2 regions of the Priestia sp. ABM2_011 genome follow, and region 1 is predicted to be linked to the other one. Evidence: riboswitches for the same ligand, from Rfam matches in the RefSeq annotation. Region 1 holds a riboswitch; the other holds the start of a gene.
The links. Region 1 has a riboswitch for preQ1 ahead of queC (7-cyano-7-deazaguanine synthase QueC). Riboswitches for the same ligand answer to the same signal wherever they lie in the genome.
Positions count from the first base shown of each region.

Region 2: it holds a riboswitch for preQ1, as region 1 does, so the genes downstream of both, ACXAE4_RS25320 (QueT transporter family protein) here and queC (7-cyano-7-deazaguanine synthase QueC) in region 1, are expected to answer to the same signal.

Region 1 is NZ_JBSWUB010000001.1:4,027,010-4,037,710, reverse strand. Features, by position in the region: gene ACXAE4_RS21485 (spore germination protein) at 1-951, shown strand, start outside; gene ACXAE4_RS21480 (Ger(x)C family spore germination protein) at 976-2,175, shown strand; gene ACXAE4_RS21475 (hypothetical protein) at 2,186-2,422, shown strand; gene ACXAE4_RS21470 (GerAB/ArcD/ProY family transporter) at 2,449-3,570, shown strand; PreQ1 riboswitch class I at 3,643-3,686, shown strand; gene queC (7-cyano-7-deazaguanine synthase QueC) at 3,916-4,581, shown strand; gene queD (6-carboxytetrahydropterin synthase QueD) at 4,581-5,021, shown strand; gene queE (7-carboxy-7-deazaguanine synthase QueE) at 5,014-5,745, shown strand; gene queF (preQ(1) synthase) at 5,844-6,341, shown strand; gene ACXAE4_RS21445 (NAD(P)H-binding protein) at 6,410-7,111, shown strand; gene ACXAE4_RS21440 (hypothetical protein) at 7,144-7,371, opposite strand; gene ACXAE4_RS21435 (YkvS family protein) at 7,688-7,873, opposite strand; gene ACXAE4_RS21430 (patatin-like phospholipase family protein) at 8,181-9,026, shown strand; gene ACXAE4_RS21425 (hypothetical protein) at 9,043-9,237, shown strand; gene ACXAE4_RS21420 (hypothetical protein) at 9,385-9,711, shown strand; gene ACXAE4_RS21415 (cell wall hydrolase) at 10,024-10,701, shown strand, end outside.
Region 2 is NZ_JBSWUB010000001.1:4,808,541-4,819,241, forward strand. Features, by position in the region: gene ACXAE4_RS25300 (MFS transporter) at 1-631, shown strand, start outside; gene ACXAE4_RS25305 (hypothetical protein) at 688-1,035, opposite strand; gene ACXAE4_RS25310 (hypothetical protein) at 1,063-1,308, opposite strand; gene ACXAE4_RS25315 (hypothetical protein) at 1,378-1,827, opposite strand; gene ACXAE4_RS25320 (QueT transporter family protein) at 2,263-2,751, opposite strand; PreQ1 riboswitch class I at 2,761-2,805, opposite strand; gene ACXAE4_RS25325 (Lrp/AsnC family transcriptional regulator) at 3,001-3,411, shown strand; gene ACXAE4_RS25330 (YitT family protein) at 3,791-4,657, shown strand; gene ACXAE4_RS25335 (hypothetical protein) at 5,007-5,225, shown strand; gene ACXAE4_RS25340 (5-deoxy-glucuronate isomerase) at 5,470-6,258, opposite strand; gene ACXAE4_RS25345 (LacI family DNA-binding transcriptional regulator) at 6,393-7,418, opposite strand; gene iolE (myo-inosose-2 dehydratase) at 7,479-8,375, opposite strand; gene iolD (3D-(3,5/4)-trihydroxycyclohexane-1,2-dione acylhydrolase (decyclizing)) at 8,461-10,395, opposite strand; gene ACXAE4_RS25360 (CoA-acylating methylmalonate-semialdehyde dehydrogenase) at 10,508-10,701, opposite strand, start outside.

The DNA of each region.
Region 1 (10,701 bases):
ACAAAAACGGATATTGCGCTCGTTTATATAGACGGCATTGCGGATGAACAGGTCATTCAAGAGGTAAAAGAGCGTCTTTCTAAAATTGATATAGACGGTATTTTGGAGAGCGGATATATCGAAGAGTTGATTCAAGATGAAGATTATACACCTTTTCCTACTATGCATAACACGGAGCGTCCAGACTCCGTGGCAGCAGGTCTTTTAGAGGGGCGGATAGCCATTTTAGTAGACGGTACACCTTTTGTATTGATGGTTCCTGCCCTATTTATTCAATTTTTTCAGGCGGCCGAAGATTATTACCAGCGCGCAGATATTAGTACATTGATTCGCTTAATGCGCTACATGGCATTTTTCTTAGCCCTTTTAACACCTTCTGCTTATATTGCTTTAACTACTTTTCATCAAGAGATGCTTCCTTTTGCTTTGTTAATTAGTATTGCAGCTCAAAGGGAAGGTGTGCCTTTTCCAGCTATTATTGAAGCGTTTATTATGGAAATCACGTTTGAAATTTTGCGAGAAGCGGGAGTCCGATTGCCTCGAGCAGTAGGTTCAGCTATTTCAATCGTGGGAGCACTCGTTTTAGGAGAAGCCGCCGTACAAGCTGGATTAGTATCGCCTGCAATGGTTATCGTTGTATCCATCACCGCTATTAGTAACTTTGTTTCACCGGTGTATGATATGGCCATTGCAGTAAGGATGCTGCGCTTTATTTTAATGGTTTTAGCAGCTACTTTTGGCTTGTTCGGTATTATCCTCGGGCTAATTTTAATGATTTTACATTTATGCAGCTTAAGGTCATTTGGAGTCCCTTATATGACACCTATGGCTCCCTTTGTGAAGCGTGATCAAAAGGATGTTCTAATTAGACGTTCGATCAAAAAAATGAAAACAAGGCCAAAGCTTATTAACGAGAAGAATATTTCACGTCAAAAGACGCAAAAAAACTAAACTGTGCAAAGGTGGCCGGTTACTATGAAAGCATTTCTGATGTTATGTATCTGTTCATTGCTATTAAGCGGCTGCTGGAGCAGTCGAGAGTTGAATGAGCTAGCCATTACGGTTGCTGTCGGAATCGATAAAGCAGAAGATGGCATTATTGTTACAGTTCAGCTGATTAACCCTGGTGATATTCAGGCCAAAACCCCTACAAACGGGCCTTCTGTTACCACCTTCTCTATTAAGGCTTCGTCTGTAATGGAAGGGTTAAGAAAAATAACGACAAAATCCCCGCGGAAAATTTATCTTTCTCATTTACGAATGCTAGTCATTAGCGAAAGCATGGCGAAAGACGGTATCGCTGAAGTTCTTGATTTCTTTGCGCGGGATCATGAAGTGCGTACCGATTATTTTGTTGTTGTTGCTAAAAACACGAAAGCATCGAGCGTGCTGAACGTATTGACAACAATCGAAAAAATACCGGCTAATCATATGTTTGCCTCATTAGATGTGTCACAGCGTATTTGGGCACCTACTAGAGGAGTGAAGTTAAATGAACTGATCAGTAATTTAACTAGTGAAGGAAAACAGGCGGTGTTATCAGGAGTATTGGTGAAAGGGGACGTGAAAAAGGCAGGAGATATGTCTAGCATTTCCCGCACCAATCTTTCCACCTTGCTCAATTTCAAAGGGTTAGGTGTCTTTCAAAATGATAAGCTTCTCGGCTGGTTCAATGAAGATGAAAGTAAAGGATATAACTATATTACAGGAAATGTAAAAAGTACATTAATTGTTATTCCATGTGAAAAGAAAGAAAAACAGCACGATATCGTCGGAGTAGAGATGCTTCGAACGAATGTGAAGGTGACAGCTACTATGAAAAACCATAAACCTCATATTCACGTTGATTTAAAAGGTGAAGCGAACGTGGCTGATGTAGAGTGTCAAGTGAATTTACAGGACCCGGCTGTAATCAATATGCTGGAACGAAAAACAGCAGCAGACGTAAAAGAAAAAATGAATGATGCGGTGGAAAAAGCTCAAAAAACCTACAAAAGCGATATCTTTGGTTTTGGCGAAGCGTTTTACAGACAAGATGTAAAGAGATGGTACAAAATGAAAAGAGACTGGAACAGAATTTATGCAGAAGATTTAACCGTCGATTTAGATGCAAAAGTTCAAATCCGCCGCTTAGGCACATTAAATAACTCATATATGAAGCAAATGAAGCATTAAGGAGAAAAAAATGGAGGGATTCATCGCCTTACTTGTACTGCTTGCTTATTTGACTAAAAAAATCATCATTAATTTCCGAAAGAAAAAGTATTACCGTGAAATAGTCGTCTATTTTTGCCTCATAGGCTTGGGTCTATTCTTTTGGGGAGCGATTACCCTTCGTAAAGAAGTTCCTACGCCTCTGTACTTTTTAGAGGCCTTAATTAAGCCTCTTACTAAAACCGTTCATCATCTGTTTTTCCCGTGAGCAAGCATGTAAGAGAGAAGGTGCGTATGATGCAAATAAAAGAATTTATTAGTCCAAAACAATTTCTTTTTCTAATTTATGTTTTTTGTATCGGAAGCGCTATTTTGGCAGTTCCTGCTACGTTATTAGAAACCAATAGACAAAATGCGTGGTTTTGCGGTGTGCTGACTATGGGCTTTGCACTTTTAATTGTTGCTGTGCTTTTATGGCTGATTCAGCGTTACCCTCAGCAAACATTCATTCAAATAGCTAAAAAGGCGCTAGGTCCTTATGCCGGAACGTGTATTTCTCTTATCTACATTTTCTTTATGTTCATTCAATCTACATTCTCGCTTCGAGATATCAGTACATTTATGACGACTCAAATTGTTCCTGAAACGCTTCCTACGTGGATTCACGCTCTTGTTCTATTAGCTGTCATATACGGAGGCTATCTAGGTATTGAAGTGATAGCGAGAACGGCGGAAATCTTTTTGCCGTGGATTATTGTGCCGTTTTTATTGTTAATTGTTTTAAATATTCCTCAGATGAAAATAGATCGTCTTTATCCTTTGTTTGAATTCCGCATGGATGATTTAGTGTTAGGAACCACTTATTTTTTAGGAAATCCATTTATGGAGTTAGTTTTCGTTCTAATGATTACGCCTCATATAAAAGATGGGAAAAAGGTGAAAAGAATGTTTGTAATGGGTACTGTCGCATCAGGCTTGACGATTATAATTGCAGTTGCGGCTTGTATATTAGCGCTTGGCGCGAATATTGCATCGATGCACAGCTACCCAGTTTATTTATTAGGAAAAATGATTTCGTTAGGTGCGACGATTCAGCATGTTGAAGTCTTAGTAGCTATTATTTGGATGTTATCTATCTTTTTTAAAGTTGTCATTGTGTTCTATGCTATTCAGTTAAGTATCGTCCAGTTGTGTAATTTACGAGTGCGTAATTTTTTAAGCTTTCCTTTAGGCCTAATTATTACAGGCGTAGCGTATTATATTATTCCGAATACAGCATACTTTAATTATTTTGAAAAATATTACTGGCCGTTTTATTTATTCGTACTAAGCCTCTGTTTTCCCTTATTATTTATTGCTCTTTCTTATATAAAGAAAAATAAGGCAGCCAAAGGCGATAAAAACCAACAAATATAGCATTATTTATACGCATGTGGTATAGTATACGATGACAATTCAAGAAGAAACGCCGTACACGATTGTATATGTACGGGAGAGGTTCGAAAACTCCCTCTATAAAAAACTAAGATCATCGTTGATGACAAAAGACACGGTTTTAGCGTGTCTTCTTTCGCGTGCTTTTCTACAAACACGTCTTTTTGACGTGTATGCTGGCGAGGACGTGTATCTTAGTTGCTTTTTAGGGAGATTGCTGGAAAAGAGCAGTCTCTTTTTTGTGTTATAAATTAGTCACAAAGGGAACGAACGGTTCAATAAAGTTTCTTCTTCTTTTGATTTCAATCAAAAAGGAGACGAACAATGATGATGAAAAATGAAAAAGCTATTGTTGTATTTAGCGGGGGTCAAGATAGTACAACATGTTTATTTTGGGCTTTAAAAAACTTTAAAGAAGTAGAAACGGTTACTTTTCAATACGGTCAGCGTCATAGTCAAGAAATAGAGGTAGCAAAGGCTATTGCAGCTGATTTGGGTGTGAAGCATACCGTATTAGATATGTCACTTTTAAATCAATTAGCACCAAATGCATTAACGCGAGATGATATTGCTATCGAGCAAAAAGAAGGAGAATTGCCTACCACGTTTGTGGATGGCCGCAATCTGTTATTTTTGTCATTTGCAGCCGTACTGGCTAAGAACAGCGGAGGCCGCCATATCGTAACAGGCGTTTGTGAAACTGATTTTTCAGGATATCCAGACTGCCGAGATGTATTTGTGAAATCGTTAAACGTTACGCTTAACTTATCAATGGACTTTGAGTTTGTGATTCATACACCGCTCATGTGGATTGATAAAGCAGAAACGTGGGCTTTAGCTGATGAGTTAGGAGCGCTTGAGTATGTGCGCGAAAAAACGTTAACGTGCTACAACGGTATTGTTGCTGATGGATGCGGCGAATGTCCCGCATGTCAATTGCGAAAACGCGGGTTAGATCAATACTTGCAAACAAAAGAAGGAGGAGAGAAATAATGCTGCAACAAATGTATCCTCAAGTATTTCATGACTATGAATATGAACTGAACAAAGATATGCAGTTTGCTGCGGCACATTTTGTTCCTCACCCGGAAGCAGGAAAATGCCGTCAAGTCCATGGACATACGTATTTTGTAAATCTAACTGTTGCCGGAGATACATTAGACGAAGCGGGTTTTTTAGTAAACTTTGCGCTATTGAAAAAAATTGTTTCTGGTCAATTTGATCATACATTATTGAACGATCATTCTATCTTTAACGAAGAAAATCCAAATGATTTTCCTACAACTGAAGTTGTTGCTCGTAAAATTTATGAGTTGGTTCAAGAATATCTAGACACACTACCAAATAAGCCTTCTTGCGTACAAGTATTCGTGCGGGAAACGCCGACAAGTTACGTAGTTTACCGCCCAAAGAAGGTGAAAAAACGTGGCTAATACAATTCCAGTACTTGAAATATTCGGACCAACGATTCAAGGGGAAGGAATGGTTGTAGGACGTAAGACGATGTTTGTTCGTACCGCGGGCTGTGATTATTCCTGCAGCTGGTGTGATTCAGCTTTTACATGGGATGGATCAGCTAAAAACGATATTCGTCAGCTAACAGCAGAACAAATTTGGATGGAGTTAAAAGAAATTGGAGGAGAGTGCTTTGATCACGTCACCATTTCTGGGGGAAACCCTGCGCTTATCAAGGCAATTGGTTCACTTGTAGAGCTTTTGCACAGTCATGGGGTAAAAGCAGCACTTGAAACCCAGGGAAGCCGTTATCAGGATTGGTTCCTAAAGATCGATGATTTAACGATTTCTCCTAAGCCTCCAAGCTCATTAATGAAAACAAATTTCTCCGTATTAGACGATATTATAGAGACATTAATAAAGGAAAAACGCATGGAGCACATAAGCATAAAAGTCGTTATATTTAATGATGAGGACTTTGAGTATGCAGCGTCTGTTCATGAACGTTATCCTGAGGTTCCATTTTTTGTTCAAGTAGGCAACGAGGACTTAACGACAATCGATAATGCGTCGTTAACACAAGAATTGCTTAAAAAGTATGAGTGGTTAATCGACAAGGCAGTGGCAGCTAAAAATATGAACGATGTAAGAGTTCTGCCGCAGGTTCACGCCCTGGTTTGGGGAAATAAACGAGGCGTGTAAGCGCATAGCAAAAAATTTACAAAGAAAAATAAAAACAGATATATACAAAATAAAAAAACGCTGTTAGAATGACAATCGTAGAAAGAGAGGAAATGCAAATGAGCGGTCGAAAAGATGAAGAATTAGAAGGTGTATCACTCCTTGGAAATCAAGGAACAAACTATTTGTTTGAATATTCACCAGAGATTCTAGAAGCATTTGATAACAAACATCCAAATCGTGATTATTTTGTGAAATTCAACTGTCCTGAATTTACGAGCTTATGTCCAAAAACGGGTCAGCCGGATTTCGCAACCATTTATATTAGTTACATTCCAGATGAAAAAATGGTGGAAAGCAAGTCGTTAAAGCTTTATTTGTTCAGCTTCCGTAACCATGGAGATTTCCATGAAGACTGTATGAATATTATTATGAATGACTTAATTAAACTGATGAATCCAAGGTATATTGAAGTATGGGGGAAATTCACACCACGCGGCGGAATTTCAATTGATCCATATACAAACTATGGCCGCCCTGGTACGAAGTATGAAGAAATGGCTAATTATCGCCTAATGAATCATGATTTATACCCAGAAACAATTGATAATCGTTAATTCGAACAAACAGGTTGTGTATGCAACCTGTTTTCCATTGCAAAAACAACAGATGAGAAGGTGAAAGAATGTCACAGAGATCAGCATTAGTATTAGGTGCAAGCGGACTTGTTGGTCAAGAACTTTTAAAAATGTTATTAAGCAACAGCTTATATAACGATGTGACAGTGTTTGTTCGAAAAAAGCTACCAATCGAACACACAAAGCTACGTCAGCTCGAAATTGATTTTTCAGAGCTTGATAAGCACGAAGAATGCTTTGCAGTTGATGATGTATATTGCTGTTTAGGCACGACAATGAAAAAAGCAAAAACAAAAGCGAAATTCATTAAAGTTGACTACGAATTTCCTTTAAAAGCGGCTAAATGTGCAGAAAAATATCGCTGCAAAAACTTTTTAACGATTACAGCAATTGGTGCTGATCTTCGTTCGCCATTCTTTTACAGTAAAGTAAAGGGGCAAGTAGAAGAAGATATCGCAAGCTTGTATATCCGTTCTACTCACTTTTTCCGCCCATCGTTATTATTAGGCAAGCGCCAAGAGTTTCGCCTATTTGAAAAGCTTGGGGGATACACGTTAAAGTCGTGTTCATTTTGCCTTGTAGGAAAGTGGAGAAAGTATCGTCCAATTAAAGCGTACAACGTAGCCAAATCCATGATGAAAGCTGCACTTGAAGATAAATGCGGTGTTCATGTACATGAAAGCCAAGATATCTATACAGGTGAATGCTATTATTCGTTTACCAACGGCAAGCGCGTGTTATCAAAATAAAGAAAAGCCTCTTCATATGAAGAGGCTTTTTTCTATCTTCCGTCAGCATCCGCGTTCCCATCGCCATCGCCATCACCATCGTGATCGTGATTAGAAGCAGATTCACTCCAGCTTGTGTAGGAGTTAGAATCTTCTTCGGCATAATTCATGGGTTCAACGGATGTTTTTTTATTTGAAGTTTGCTTGCGTTTAAAAACGAACTGCACGATGAAAAAAAGAATGACAATAAGTGCAACGATAAACAATACAGTATCAAACATGCTAGTAATTCCTTTCGGTAAGTAGGTAGTAGTAGCTTGTTCTTATTGTCACACGAAAATAAGACCCTTTCAAGAAAAAATGGGGCCTGTTTTTGTTTCTTTAAGGAAACTTTTTTTATCTTAGCCATATATTATTGTATGAAGAAACATTTTAGAAAAGAGGGAGTACAGTGAAAAAAAGTTCGAAGGATGTTAAGGTTCAACAGTATATTTACCTCATGTATAAGCTGGGAATTATTACAGAAGAACAAAAGAATCAATTCTTTCAAAACCACTAAAAAAGCAACCGTTTTTGCGTTCCGGTTGCTTTTTCCCTTTACATAGCTGGATTAATAATGGTGTAGTTTTTGTGGTTGACAACAGTTCGCTGTTCTAAGTCTAAATCGCGGTAGTTTGTCATGTAAGTCAAATCAACAATCACGGAGTTTTCATTTACTTTTTCGACAATGCCCTGTAAGCCATTTTTAAATTCTATCAAGTTTCCTACCTCTGCTATTTTCATAATTCATCGCTCCTTTGTTTTAAATTAGTTCATTATTATTTTTTAAATAGTTTTAATTTTAAAAATAGTAAAACTAGTTAGCGTTTTCTTTTTTACAATTTTGCCTTAAAACTGGGAATTAGTAAAGGGTTTTTTGAAAAAAATATAAAATAAAATTGAAAAAATAAGTAAAATGTGCTTTGAAATAAAAGGAATTGGTACCTTTAACGAAAGAGAGAAGCAGGACAGTTCCATCTTTGTTCATCTTTCGTTATAATAAACGAGGTATAATCTTGTCATAAATTATAAGAATTAGAAGGTGTAGAAATTGAAAGATACTGGACTCGTGCTCGAAGGAGGCGGTATGAGAGGCCTTTATACAACTGGAGTTTTAGATTACTTTATGGAAAGAAATCTGTACCTTCCGTATGTAATTGGCGTTTCAGCCGGCGCTTGTCATGCCACTTCTTATTTATCTAGACAAATAGGAAGAAGTCGCAAAGCTAATTTAGATTTTTTAGAGGATCCTCGCTACTTGTCGTGGAAAAATTATTTTAAAACAAAAGAGATATTTGGAATGGATTTCGTTTTTGATGAAATTCCTAATCAGCTTCTTCCATTTGACTTTGAGGCATTTGCTGAGCGTACAGAGAAGCTTGTAGTAGGAGCAACGGACTGCGTAACGGGAGAACCCGTTTATTTTGATGAGTATGACCGGGACATTTTGACAGCGGTTCGCGCTTCTAGTTCCCTTCCATTTTTAGCACCTGTCGTTACATATAAAGGAAAAGAGCTGTTAGACGGAGGAATCAGTGATCCGATTCCAATTAAAAAAGCAGTGCAGGATGGATATAGAAAAAATATTGTTGTGCTAACGCGAAACGAAGGATATCGAAAAAAGAAATCAAATATGCTTTGGTTATTGAAGCGCAAATATCGTCATTATGATGGGCTGACTCGTGCGCTTGAGAACCGCTATAAATTGTATAATGAAACATTGTCATATATTGAAGAGCAGGAAAGACAGGGAAATATCTTTGTGATTCGTCCGCAAACCCCTCTTGTAGTAGGGCGAATTGAGAAGAATCGTGAGCGTCTCGACGCTCTTTACAACCAAGGATATAAAGAAGCTGAAGCTCAATTTGTATCTCTCCAAAATTGGCTGAACAGTTAAAACGAGGTGAAACTGAATGGATGAACAAACAGCAATAAATATGTTAAATGAGTTAAGTGAAGGAAAAGTAACCGAAATTAAAGTTAAAAAAGAAGACTTTCTTGCTTTTCGCCCTTTTTTAGTAAATCGCCCTGATTTCAAACATTTTCGTGGAATAGCCGGACGCGGTGGCGATTTCACCTATACGTATCTAGAAATTCCTAGGAGCTAAACGAAATGATGGCATTATTTGATTATGCCTTATATAATGGATGTATGAGCCTGTACAGTAGAGAATATACTGTTACAAGTGCTTGTGCGTTTATTTAGCAACGTACGGTAAGAGCGAATAAACGTGTTTAGTTATAGGAGGGATATTATGGATGAGTTTCGAAAAAGTACAGCACCTTTTTATTTTGCAGATCATATATGGAAAGATAAAAATGGAATGACGACTTATGGGATGCTGTTAACGAACCGGCCCGAAGATGACGGGGACTATGACCTCCATTCGTTATTAGAAGAAGCATATGTAGATCATAAAAAAATTCTAATTACTACTGTTTACGACAACAGTGAACAGCAGTTGACCGGATACGTGATACATTTATCAGATGATCAAGACGTTTTTACGTTTATGGATGATACGGGTGCTAAACTAGTGATTGATTTCTATGATGTTGTAGAAATTGAGATCGAAGATTAAAAAGAGCTGAATGTTGATTACAACATTCAGCTCTTTTGTGTAAAAGTAGATGAATTTAAATGTTTATCATAAGAATTATAAGGGAAAAACGAATGAAGAAATTTCTGATTAAACTGAAATAAGGCGGGAAAATATACCTGTATTTTAGAAAAATTACCGTGATTATGACAAAAAATAAGGTACAATGTCATATTTGTGTTCCGAACGTAATTTTGTTCATCAAACTTAAAGAAATGTAATTGAATCGTTCGGTGAAACCCCCATATAGCTATGATAGAGTAATACCATACGAAATTTCAGGAGGTATTACCTATGAAACATAGTTATATGAAATCAATGGTAGTAGCTTGTTTAGCTACTCTTTCATTTATAGGTTTTAATGCAACAGCTACGGCTGCAACTAATTATAAAGTAGTCAAAGGCGATAGTCTTTGGAAGTTAGGTAAAAGATATAGTGTAACAATTGACGATATTAAAAAATTAAACAATCGTCAAGGAGATATGATTTATATTGGTGAAACATTAGCTATTCCGAGTAAGACAAAAGTGCTGGCTGCTGAAACAACGGAACCTTCAACGGCAGCACCTGCTAATACGGCTAAGCCAGAACCAAAACCAGAAGCCAAACCTGCGAACCAGGAAACACCTGCAGTTTCGATTTCGGCAAGCGAAAAAGATTTATTAGCTCGCTTAGTAGAAGCCGAAGCAAAAGGCGAATCGTATGAAGGAAAAGTAGGGGTAGCAACAGTAGTGTTAAACCGTGTAGATTCTCCGAAGTTTCCAGATACGGTAACAGGAGTTATTAAACAAGTTGTCGGAAAAGCATACGCTTTTTCACCGGTTCAAAACGGATCAATTAACAAACCTGCTTCAGAAGATTCGAAAAAAGCAGTAGAGCAAGCGTTGACTAGAAAAGATCGTTTAGACGATTCCATTTACTTTTATAATCCAAAAACAGCTACCGATAACTGGATTCGTTCACGTGCTGTA
Region 2 (10,701 bases), 780 kb from region 1:
CTTAACATTTCAAGCAATGCTTACACCTGTCAAACCAACGTCAATCTTCACTCCTATACAAGACCTAAACGTCTGGATTGACTGGATCAGTATAGAGTTGCTACCATCAGGTTTTCTTATGCTTCCAGGAGGAGTAACGCTGGCTCTAACAGCTATGGTCGGAGGAAGTTTGTTTGATAAAATTGGATTTAAACCGCTGCTTTTAACAAGTTTAATTCTTTTAACGTTTATTTTAAGTTTGTTCACTACCATTTCAAGAGAAACAACCACGATGACCGCAGCTATTTTATACGCTGCCTTTACAATTGGCGTAGGTTTAAGCATAGGACCCGTAATGACGCTTGCTTTAAATCAAGTACCTAAACCGCTTCACGCTCACGGTTCAGCCATTTCAAATACGATTAACCAAGTTTCAGGCGCAATTGGACCCGCTTTGTATACAAGTATTATGACCATGGCTTCTCAGCACTTTATTCAACAATCAAATGAAACGAATAAAACGCTGTTACAAATAAAAAGTATGACAAGCGGAGTTCATACCGTCTATTATGTAGCCATCGCTTTTGCTATCGTTTCGTTCCTGCTCGCTCTTACATTAAAGAAAAAAGATCAGCAGCTTGAAGCGCAATAAGTGAGAAACTAACAAGAGCTGCTCATAGTTTGAGCAGCTCTTGTTACATGCAGAATTTATATTACAAATGTAAAAGCAATCATAGATACTATGAAAACAAGGATAATAATACCTCTCTTTTTTTCTGTTTTCCATGCTTCAATAGCGCCCACGATACCACCAATGACTAAAATAAAAGTACCTATAATGTGCAGAGGCAGCAGCGATAATACTCTACCTAAACTCGCCATCACTCCTCCAATCAATATAAAGCCTGTTGTTATAATCGATTTTAATGATGTTAAGTCTCGTATAGCTTCTTTTTTTTCAGTTTTACTCAGTTTAAAGTACTCTATTATACTAAAAGCAGCGGGTGTTCCCCATAAAATAAAGAAGCTAACTAATCTATCCGTGTCTACATTCACTGTTTATTCACCACCGCTATCAGTTTCTTATACACTTTTCCTAACCCATTTTTTAGAGATAAAAAAAGCGGCTGTAGCTGCTACAGCGGGAATCATAAAAGCAAAGCTACCAGAATAACTGCCAAACATTACTTTACTTGATAATCCTTCGATTGAGCTCCACATAGTCGAACTTTCTGGAACATATAAGAGCGTAAGAATCATTCCTGATAGCAGTTGAAAGCTACCCAAGAAAACGATGAAACTAATGATAAATAGTCCATATCTCTTCAATAAAATCTCCCCCTTGATTTATATACGATTTCACGCTTCATAAGTTCCATCATTTAACAAATCCATGTATTATTCTCGCTTCAAATATCCTCCAAAAGAAAATTGATGGTAGTCATCGATCTTATTCCAATATCCTATGCACTTTACGTCAGGCTCATCAATAGCTAACGCTTCTTTATTAATTCCTTTATAAGGAAGAAATGCAGTCAACTTTACCTTTTGTTTTGGCTTAATATTTAACTTATTGCCTTCTGCTAACACCTTAAATTTATTTTCAGAATAACCGTTTTTTATTTTTAGTGGATACGATAAAAATACGTCGTTTTGTTTGATGGTCAAATCGCTCTTGTTTACGAATTCCAATTCATACGAAATCCCTTGCTTCATCTTTTGTTCTTTGATGACGTTAATATGGATCTTTTCTAGTTCTCTTAAAGGAACGTTGTCTTCTTCTTTTGAACACCCGGCAAATAAGATAGCTAACACTAATAAAACAAGAATTCCTAACTTTCTATTCAAAAAATAATCCCCTCTCTCGTAACAAAGATTATTTTACAATTATAACTCAAAAAAGTTATTTAATGGTAAAAATACACAATTAAAAAAGCAAACCTTGGCGGTCTGCTTTTTTAATTGCTACGCATAGGTAATGTGTTGTTGTGCGAAAAACTTTTCGATAAGGAGTTTGCCAACTATATGTATATCGTAACCAAAGAAAAAAGAACGCGCTGTGAGATTTGTCACTTCTTCTTTCAAAATAATCTAATTGAATACTCGCTATTCCGTTACGCAAAAAGAGCAGAACGCAATAGCGACCTGCTCTTTTTACATGCTAGATATGGGTAATTTGTCCATGCGTGAAAAGCTCTTCAATAATAAGGGGTTTATCACTACACTTATAGAATAACAAAGATAAAAAGATGCGGCTGTGAGATTTATCACAGCCGCATCTTTTTATCCAACTAGCTTATTAAATTGTACACGTTTATTAATGGCCGCCATAATTGGTGCTCCAACAAGCATAACCACAAACTCACCAACAGCTGTTGTTAACCATGTAAAGAAAAATGGTAAATCAAATGCTAGGTGCAGTTCAAACGCAATAATAAACATCGTAAACGTAAACACAAGTGTATTAATAAGCATACGAGCCCACATATTTTTAATGTAGCGCATAGAAAAAATGGTAATGAGTAATGATAGTACAGATTGTCCTACCCCAAACACCAGATCATAAGCGACCATTGGTGAAAAAAACAAATTCGTCAGAAATACCCCTAGTACAATGCCGTACACGTACTTTTTATTAAATACAATCAAATGATTGAACATTTCTGATATACGAAATTGGATATTGGTGAAGCCAAACGGCTGAATTAACATGCTAACAGCAATATACATAGCTGCTAAAAGACCGTTGACGCAAAGTGTTCTTATATTCATCTTACTATTCTCTCCTTAGTTTTTTAACGTGGGATGGTTACGAACCACGTAAACACTCAAAGAATCATACAGCAAGCTTAAGCTTTCGTCAATTTAGCTGTTTGCAAACTACTGCTGCTTTCATGTCTTCCATATTGACTGCTCTTTTTTCTTACTTTTCTTTAGTATAAAATAGAAGACGTATCCGTATACATAGGTGACATAAAGTAGTTAACCCTTTTGATTTGAAATACGAAAGGATTTGTAGCGATGTTAGATAATACAGATAAGCGCATACTAGAAGAGCTATCAAAAAATGGACGTATGAAGATGAAAGAATTAGGAGAAAAAGTGCATTTAACCGGACAAGCCGCTTCTGCTAGAGTATTAAAGTTAGAAGATGAAGGCATTATCAAAGGCTATACAATTAACATTGATGAACGAAAACTTGGCTACACCGTCCATGCATTTTTAAATATCTATACGCAGAGCATTCATCACCACCCCTACCTTACATTTGTAGAAAGTCAGAAGAAGTACGTCATCAACAACTTTAAAATCAGCGGCGATGGCTGCTACTTACTAGAATGCAAATTTCATTCAAATGAAGAATTAAATGATTTTTTGACAGAGCTAAATCAGCATGTGAATTACAAACTTTCAATCGTCATTAACAAATAATTTTTAAAAAAATGAAGGTATATTAATTTATGAAAATGGCAATTCTAATAACATATTCCCCCTATTCCAATAAATTTGAAAATCCTTTGCGCCGTCGCAAAGGATTCTTTTTTATACAGGAAACCGCCTTCTATTTTTTGAAAAGTTGAACATCTCTCATAGCGTTGACATAGCGGTCAGAGGTTTATATAATCGGTGACATCGAAGCATAGAAAAGCCGGATCAAGACCTATACAAGTATCGTAATTCTTCGTCTTAGAAGTTGATCAGTTTTATAACTAGACAATTTCTAAGACGTTTTTTATTTTATCATTTGTGAAACACTAGTAAAAACAAGATTACACATGAAAATATCCTAATAATCAGGGAGGTTTGCATATTGAAAACAATCTATAAAGACATCATTTTAATTATTGCCGGAGCGCTTTTAGTTGCTGCATCCATTGATTTTTTTGTCATTCCAAATAAATTAGGTGACGGAAGTACGGTTGGTATTGCTCTTGTTTTATATTATTTATTTCATATCCCTACAAGTATCAGCACATTTCTTGTGAACCTTGTATTCATTGCCTTAGCTTATAAATTTCTAACTAAAAAAACGATTCTCTATACGATTCTAGGAGCTGTCATGACGTCCGTTTTCTTAGGTCTGGTCAGCTATATTCCTTTTCACGTTCACGACATGATTTTAGGAATTGTATTCGGGGCTTTACTAATGGGAACAGGACTGGCACTCATTTTTATCGCGGATGGATCTACCGGCGGCACAACTCTTTTAGCTTATTTATTAAACTACACAAAAGGCTACAATATCTCGAAAAGCATGTTCTACATGGACAGCGTCATTATTTTAGCATCGGTTTTTGCTATTGGCGTCAACAATACCCTCTATACTTTTATATTCGTCTATCTTTGTGCTAAAATCGTCGATGTTGTTATCGAAGGTTTCCACAACAAAAAAGCAATGACGATTATGTCTGATCAGTACAAAGACATTGCGCAAGTGATCACCAGTGAATTTGGAAATGCAGCTACCATCTTTTATGGATATGGCTACTACGCCAACAAAGATAAACGCATTATCTACGTTGTTATTAAAAAGAACGAGTTATTAAAAATTAAAAAGAAAATCCAGCAAATTGATCCGAATTCTTTTATTGTCATCCACGAAGTAAAAGAAGTTGTCGGCGGAAAATTTGGATTTATCGGCAATTCGCCTCATGAAACAAAAGCCGCTGCTAAATAAAAAAATCCACCTCTTGGTGGATTTTTTTATGAAAAAACCGTTAAGAAAAACGAAAAGATCCCTGCTAAAAAGTAAACTGACCCTAACGCAATTGCTCCTGTAAAGACCGTAAATACACTTAATCCGATAGCCACCTTCATTTTCATCCACATCCCTTTTTAGATTAGTAGTATAAGTATGTCCAAGAATAGAAGATTTATAACTATGCCACCCTATTTATTTCATATATCGATGCAACAATTGTCTATTCAACGTGTTCTAAAACCACCCCTGACGACATAACGTATAGGAAGGATTTCATATACACATCTTTGTATCACACATATCATATGAAATTAGGTGAGATAAAATGGTGGCTGTCCACTTTTTTGAAAACAGAAAGCTTCTATTAAGCCAGCTGAGGGAAAACATTCCTTCTACGGGTGATGATTTAAAGATTAAAGGACGAAAAGGAACCGTCGTGCTTGTGAATGACATCGATGAAAAAAATGTTCACGTGGAAGTTGCTTTAGAAAAAGTAGTGAAAAAGAACTTAGCGTTAGATAATGCTAAAAAGAAAAGGAGATAAGCGGCTACGCTTATCTCCTTTTTTTTGATTGACATACGATCTCTTGCTTCTGTTTAGAAAAAAAAGAGACTCCTAAAAAAGGAATCTGCCAAAAAGAGCGATATCATCGCCTGAATATTAATACAAGCTATACTTTAACATATAAAAACAAATTTTACAAAAATAAACTATTATTTTACGCATAATTATTTTTTTATTCGAGGTTTTTCAACATTTGAAACTCATTTTGTATAAAGAGTTTTATTTATTTTTCAGGCCAAATTTTTGCATCCGGCTCTAATAACCACTTATGCTCTTCTTCCATAATACGGTCTGTCCATGGATTATTGTCAAGATGGCGAATCATCCAGCAGAAGTACATCGCATAGCCGGGAGCCGTTGCTTGAGGATGATCTAATTCACCTGGAATTGTAATAAAACTATTATCAACTACACGGTATGCATCTTCTCCAACCATTGCACAGCCAAATCCTTGCGGCTTGTCAAAACGATAGTAATATACTTCAGGCTGATCATGATGATGAGGCGGATAGCTCGACCATCTTCCTGGATAAGAAATAACTTCTCCAATAACAAGGTTAGAATAAGGAGCGTTATTATAATCAAAGATTGTCCGAATGACACGCTGAGCGGTACCTTCCCATACTCCTTCACCAGCTACTGTATTTTGACAGTCTTCAGGCGTATATAATTTTGATGAAAATTCTTTTTCATTATCCGTTTTTTGAACTAGTACTTCACTATTGGCAAGCGCGGTAATTTTAACCTCCACATTTTTCGAAACGTGCAAACACCAAGGCTCTTCTTCAAAAAGAGACTCACGCTGAATTTCTTTCGAATGTCCTTCCCACTCTAGCTTTACCTTTCCTTCTAGTAAAAGAATAGCCGTTTCATTGTTGCTGTCTAGTAAAGTTTCCTCTTTTCCTTGAGACATATTATAAATCCCAATATCCATCAACATATCTTTGTGCTGACCGGCCATTTCTGTAAGTACGTTGTATCCTTTATTTAATTCACCTAATTTACCTAGCATGTTTAACTTCCTCCTTTATGTAGTAGCGCAATCAGAATTTACTAATCACTCATTTTTTCTTCATAGACTTTATACATTCTTTTGAATATGTGACTGTGAAGAGTTTTTATTAACAGCAATACTCTTGATTGTATTCAATTATTTGCAGATGCTGTGGCGTTTCTTCGTAACGGAGCCGTCGATTTCCGGACAATCAATTTCGGCTCAAGAAGTAAATGTTCTTTATGCATCGTTGAGTATTCCATTTCTCTAACCAGCAAATCCACTACGTTTACAGCCATTTCTTTTGTCGGTTGTGCTACCGTCGTCAACATGGGCGTGATGGTAGTAGAAAGAACGGTATTATCAAAGCCAATCACTGATAAGTCCTTCGGCACATCAATGTTGAATTCTTTTGCCGCTTGTATGACGCCAATAGCCAGTAAATCGTTACAAGCAAAAATAGCCGTCACTTTCTCCTTCATTAAAAAAATTTGCTTAGCACTTTCATATCCTTTTTGAATACTTGCTTCGGTCGTAATAACGTGCTGAGGTAACACAGTGATTCCATTTTCTTGCATGGCATCTCGAAAAGCATCTAAACGGGCGTGATTACTTTTTGCATTTTCTGTAATAATCGCAATTTTTTTATGATGCAAAGATAGCAAATAATCAGTCGCCAAATAGCTTCCCTTATAGTCATCCACTGTCACTGTATTAACAGATATGTGAGGGATTTCTGAAGCAATAACGCTAATGGGTATATCTTGCTTCAGCATATTTTTTAAAAGATTAGCATTGCGAAAAGCAGATGCTACAATTAAACCGTCGATTCTCTGACGAATTAACAGCGATAGATATTTTTTCTCTTTTTCCGCATCGTTATCGGTATTACACATTACAACATGGAAACCTCGCTCATGACTTCGGTCTTCTATGCTTCTTGCCAAATCGGCAAAAAAAGGGTTGGAGATGTCGGGTACGAGAAGCCCAATCGTTTTAGTAGGCTTTCCTGTTAAAGCAGATGCTACGACGCTTGGATGGTAATTCAACTGCCCCATAACCTCAATTACTTTTTGTCTTGTTCTTTCACTAATGTGACCGGTTTGATTGATAACTTTTGATACGGTGGAAATTGATACACCTGCTTCTTCAGCCACACTATAGATGGTTGGCTTCATTTCATCTCCTCCTTTCCTTTCATAAACATATAAAAGGCGTAAAACCTTTTACAATAGAAATTAAAGACCGCTTTTTTCTTTAATAAAGTTTCTTGCTTTTAACGCATATTCAAAAGGATTAGCAAGCGCTGGATCCTGTTCTGCTTCTACGACAAACCAGCCGTTATAATCAGAAGCGGCAAGCGTAGTAAATACTTCATCAAATTCAATAACTCCGTCGCCTGGAACAGTAAAGGCTCCTTCTTTTACCGCTTGCAAGAAGCTCAGGTCTTGTTGTTTGACTCGATCAACTACTTCTTGGCGAATATCTTTTAAATGAACATGTTTAATACGATGAAGATATTTTTTTAAGATATAAAGAGGTTCTTCGCCTGAAAAAACAAGATGACCGGTATCAAATAGGAGCGAAACAAGTTCTGGATTGGTAAGCTCCATTAGCTGCTCAATTTCTTCTGTTGTTTGGACGCCTGTTCCCATGTGATGATGATAGACAATATGCATATCTTTCTCTCTTGCTAGTTTCCCAAGATAGTGCAGGCCTTCTATAAGGCTGCTCCACTCTGTTGGCGTGAACACGGGCTTTTCTTTGAATAAAGGTACATCCATCATCCCTTGAATGCTGTGTCCTTGTTCAGATACAACAATTACTTTTGCTCCCATTTCGTATAAAAAATCGCGATGTTCAATAAATGGCGTCACCGTTTCTTCCAGCGGCTTTGTCGTTAAAAATGTACTAAACCATGCGCTTGCAATTTCTAAATTCCGAAGTGATAATGCCTTCCTTAAGATCGAAACATTTCGCGGATATTTGTTTCCTACCTCACTTCCTTTAAAACCGGTTAAAGCCATCTCACTGATACACTGTTCAAATGTATTTTCAGCTCCTAGTTCAGGCATGTCATCATTTGTCCAAGCGATTGGAGCAATCCCCAGTTTGACCGTGTTTTCCTTGAACATGTCTTCCTCTCCCCTATATCAAATTGAAAATGCTATTATATTCACCGAATGTTTCCCCCTCAACATCGGCCATTTCTCTTGCTTGTTAATAACCTCTGGCCATTTCAAGATTTTTCACTTTATCCTTATAGGCTTCTTGTACATGGTGATTTTCAGATACCTCTGCTACTCCTACATGCCACCACGATTCATAACCGTTTGTCATAGTTTTGGGTAGCACTTTAATATCAATTAATGTAGAAGTCTCTTGTTTTTGTGCATCTTCCATTGCCGTTTTTAGTTCTTCAAGAGAGCTTACACGATAGGTTTTTACACCGTAGCCTGCGGCGCTGGCTGCAAAATCAATTTTCATCACGTTTCCGTTTAATTTTCCTGTTTCATCGTTTCGATAGCGAAACTCTGTTCCAAAACTCCCCATTCCATTTGACATTTGAAGATTATTAATACATCCAAATCCGGAGTTATCAAACAGTAAAATATTTATCTTTTTTCTTTCTTGAAGGCTTGTAATGAGCTCTGAATGCAGCATTTGATAGCTTCCATCTCCAACCATCGCATACACTTCTTTAGCTGGTTCAGCTAGCTTAACTCCAAGTGCACCTGATACTTCATATCCCATACATGAATATCCATATTCCATATGATAGGTATTGGGTTTATTAGACTTCCACATTCTCTGTAAGTCACCTGGAAGACTTCCAGCTGCACCAACAATGACGGAGTTGTCATCAAGGAGCTTATTCACCTCTCCAATTACTTCTGTTTGCGTTAATTGAGTACCAAGTGATTCTGCATATTCAGCTAAGCTTTCATCTAAATGACCTTTTATTTCTGGAATAAAATCTGCCCCTGTAAAACGTATGCTATGTAGACGCTCTAATTCTGCTTCCCATGCGTCTTTTGCACTTGCAATTTCTGTCGTGTAACCAGACTGATAGCCAATTGACATGAGCTCTTTCCTAAGAGCAAACAACCCTTCTTTTGCATCAGCTACAAGCTTCACGGCATCCAGTTTATTTGCATGAAATTCAGACGTGTTAACAGTAAGAAATTGCACGTCGGGATGTTGAAAAAGCTGTTTAGATGCTGTTGTAAAATCAGTAAATCGAGTGCCTACTCCAATTACTAAATCCGCATCTTTAGCGATTGTATTAGCAGCTGAGTTTCCTGTTACACCTATTCCGCCAAGATTATAGCGATAGTCGCTTTCAACGGCACTTTTCCCAGCTTGAGTTTCTCCAAATGGAATATGGAACTCACTAGCAAATTGTTTTAACTCTTTTGCAGCTTCTGAATACCGAACGCCTCCTCCGCAAATGATGATTGGCTTTTTCTTTGTTTTTATTGCTTGAATTGCATCTGCTAGACTGTCCCTAGTCGGAAGGCGACGCTCAATGCGGTGAACGCGCTTTTGGAAGAAATAAGCTGGAAAGTCCCATGCTTCTCCCTGCACATCTTGAGGCAAACAAATAGTTACAGCTCCCGTATCTGCAGGATTCGTTAACACACGTATCGCATTAATCATAGCTGTCATCAATTGTTCAGGGCGGCTTACGCGATCCCAGTACTTACTCACTGGACGGAAAGCATCGTTTGTAGAAATAGATAAATCATATGACTGTTCAATTTGCTGCAAAACAGGATCAGGCTGTCTAGTTGCAAATACATCGCCGGGAAGCAACAAAACTGGAATGTTATTAGCTGAAGCTGTTGCTGCCGTTGTAACCATATTTGCCGAACCTGGTCCTACTGAAGATGTGCAAGCCATAATCTGCTTTCGATGTTTTTGTTTTGCAAAAGCCATCGCTGCATTGGCCATTCCTTGTTCATTACGTCCTTGATATACATCTAGATTTCCTGGGTCTTCTTCCAAAGCTTGCCCAAGACCTACTACATTTCCGTGCCCGAAAATTGTAAAAATCCCTTTAATAAACTGATGCTGCTTTCCATCAAATTCAACATACTGCTGATTTAAAAACTTCACTAATGCTTGTGCCGTCGTCATTCTAACTGTTTCCATGCTTCTTTCTCCCTTCTAATACTAGATTGCGATTTTAAAAAAGGAAGCATAAGGAATATCTTTAATTCCTGATACCTCCTTTTAAAATGGAATGCGATTTTTAATGAATCACTTACCAGCGCGTTGTTACCATTTTCTTTCTTGTATAAAACTCCACGCCGTCCGTACCATTTGCATGAAGATCACCGTAAAAAGAATCTTTCCAGCCAGAGAATGGGAAGAATGCCATAGGTGCCGGTACCCCTACATTTACTCCTAACATACCAGATTCAATATTTTCACGGAACTCACGTACGCTTGCGCCGC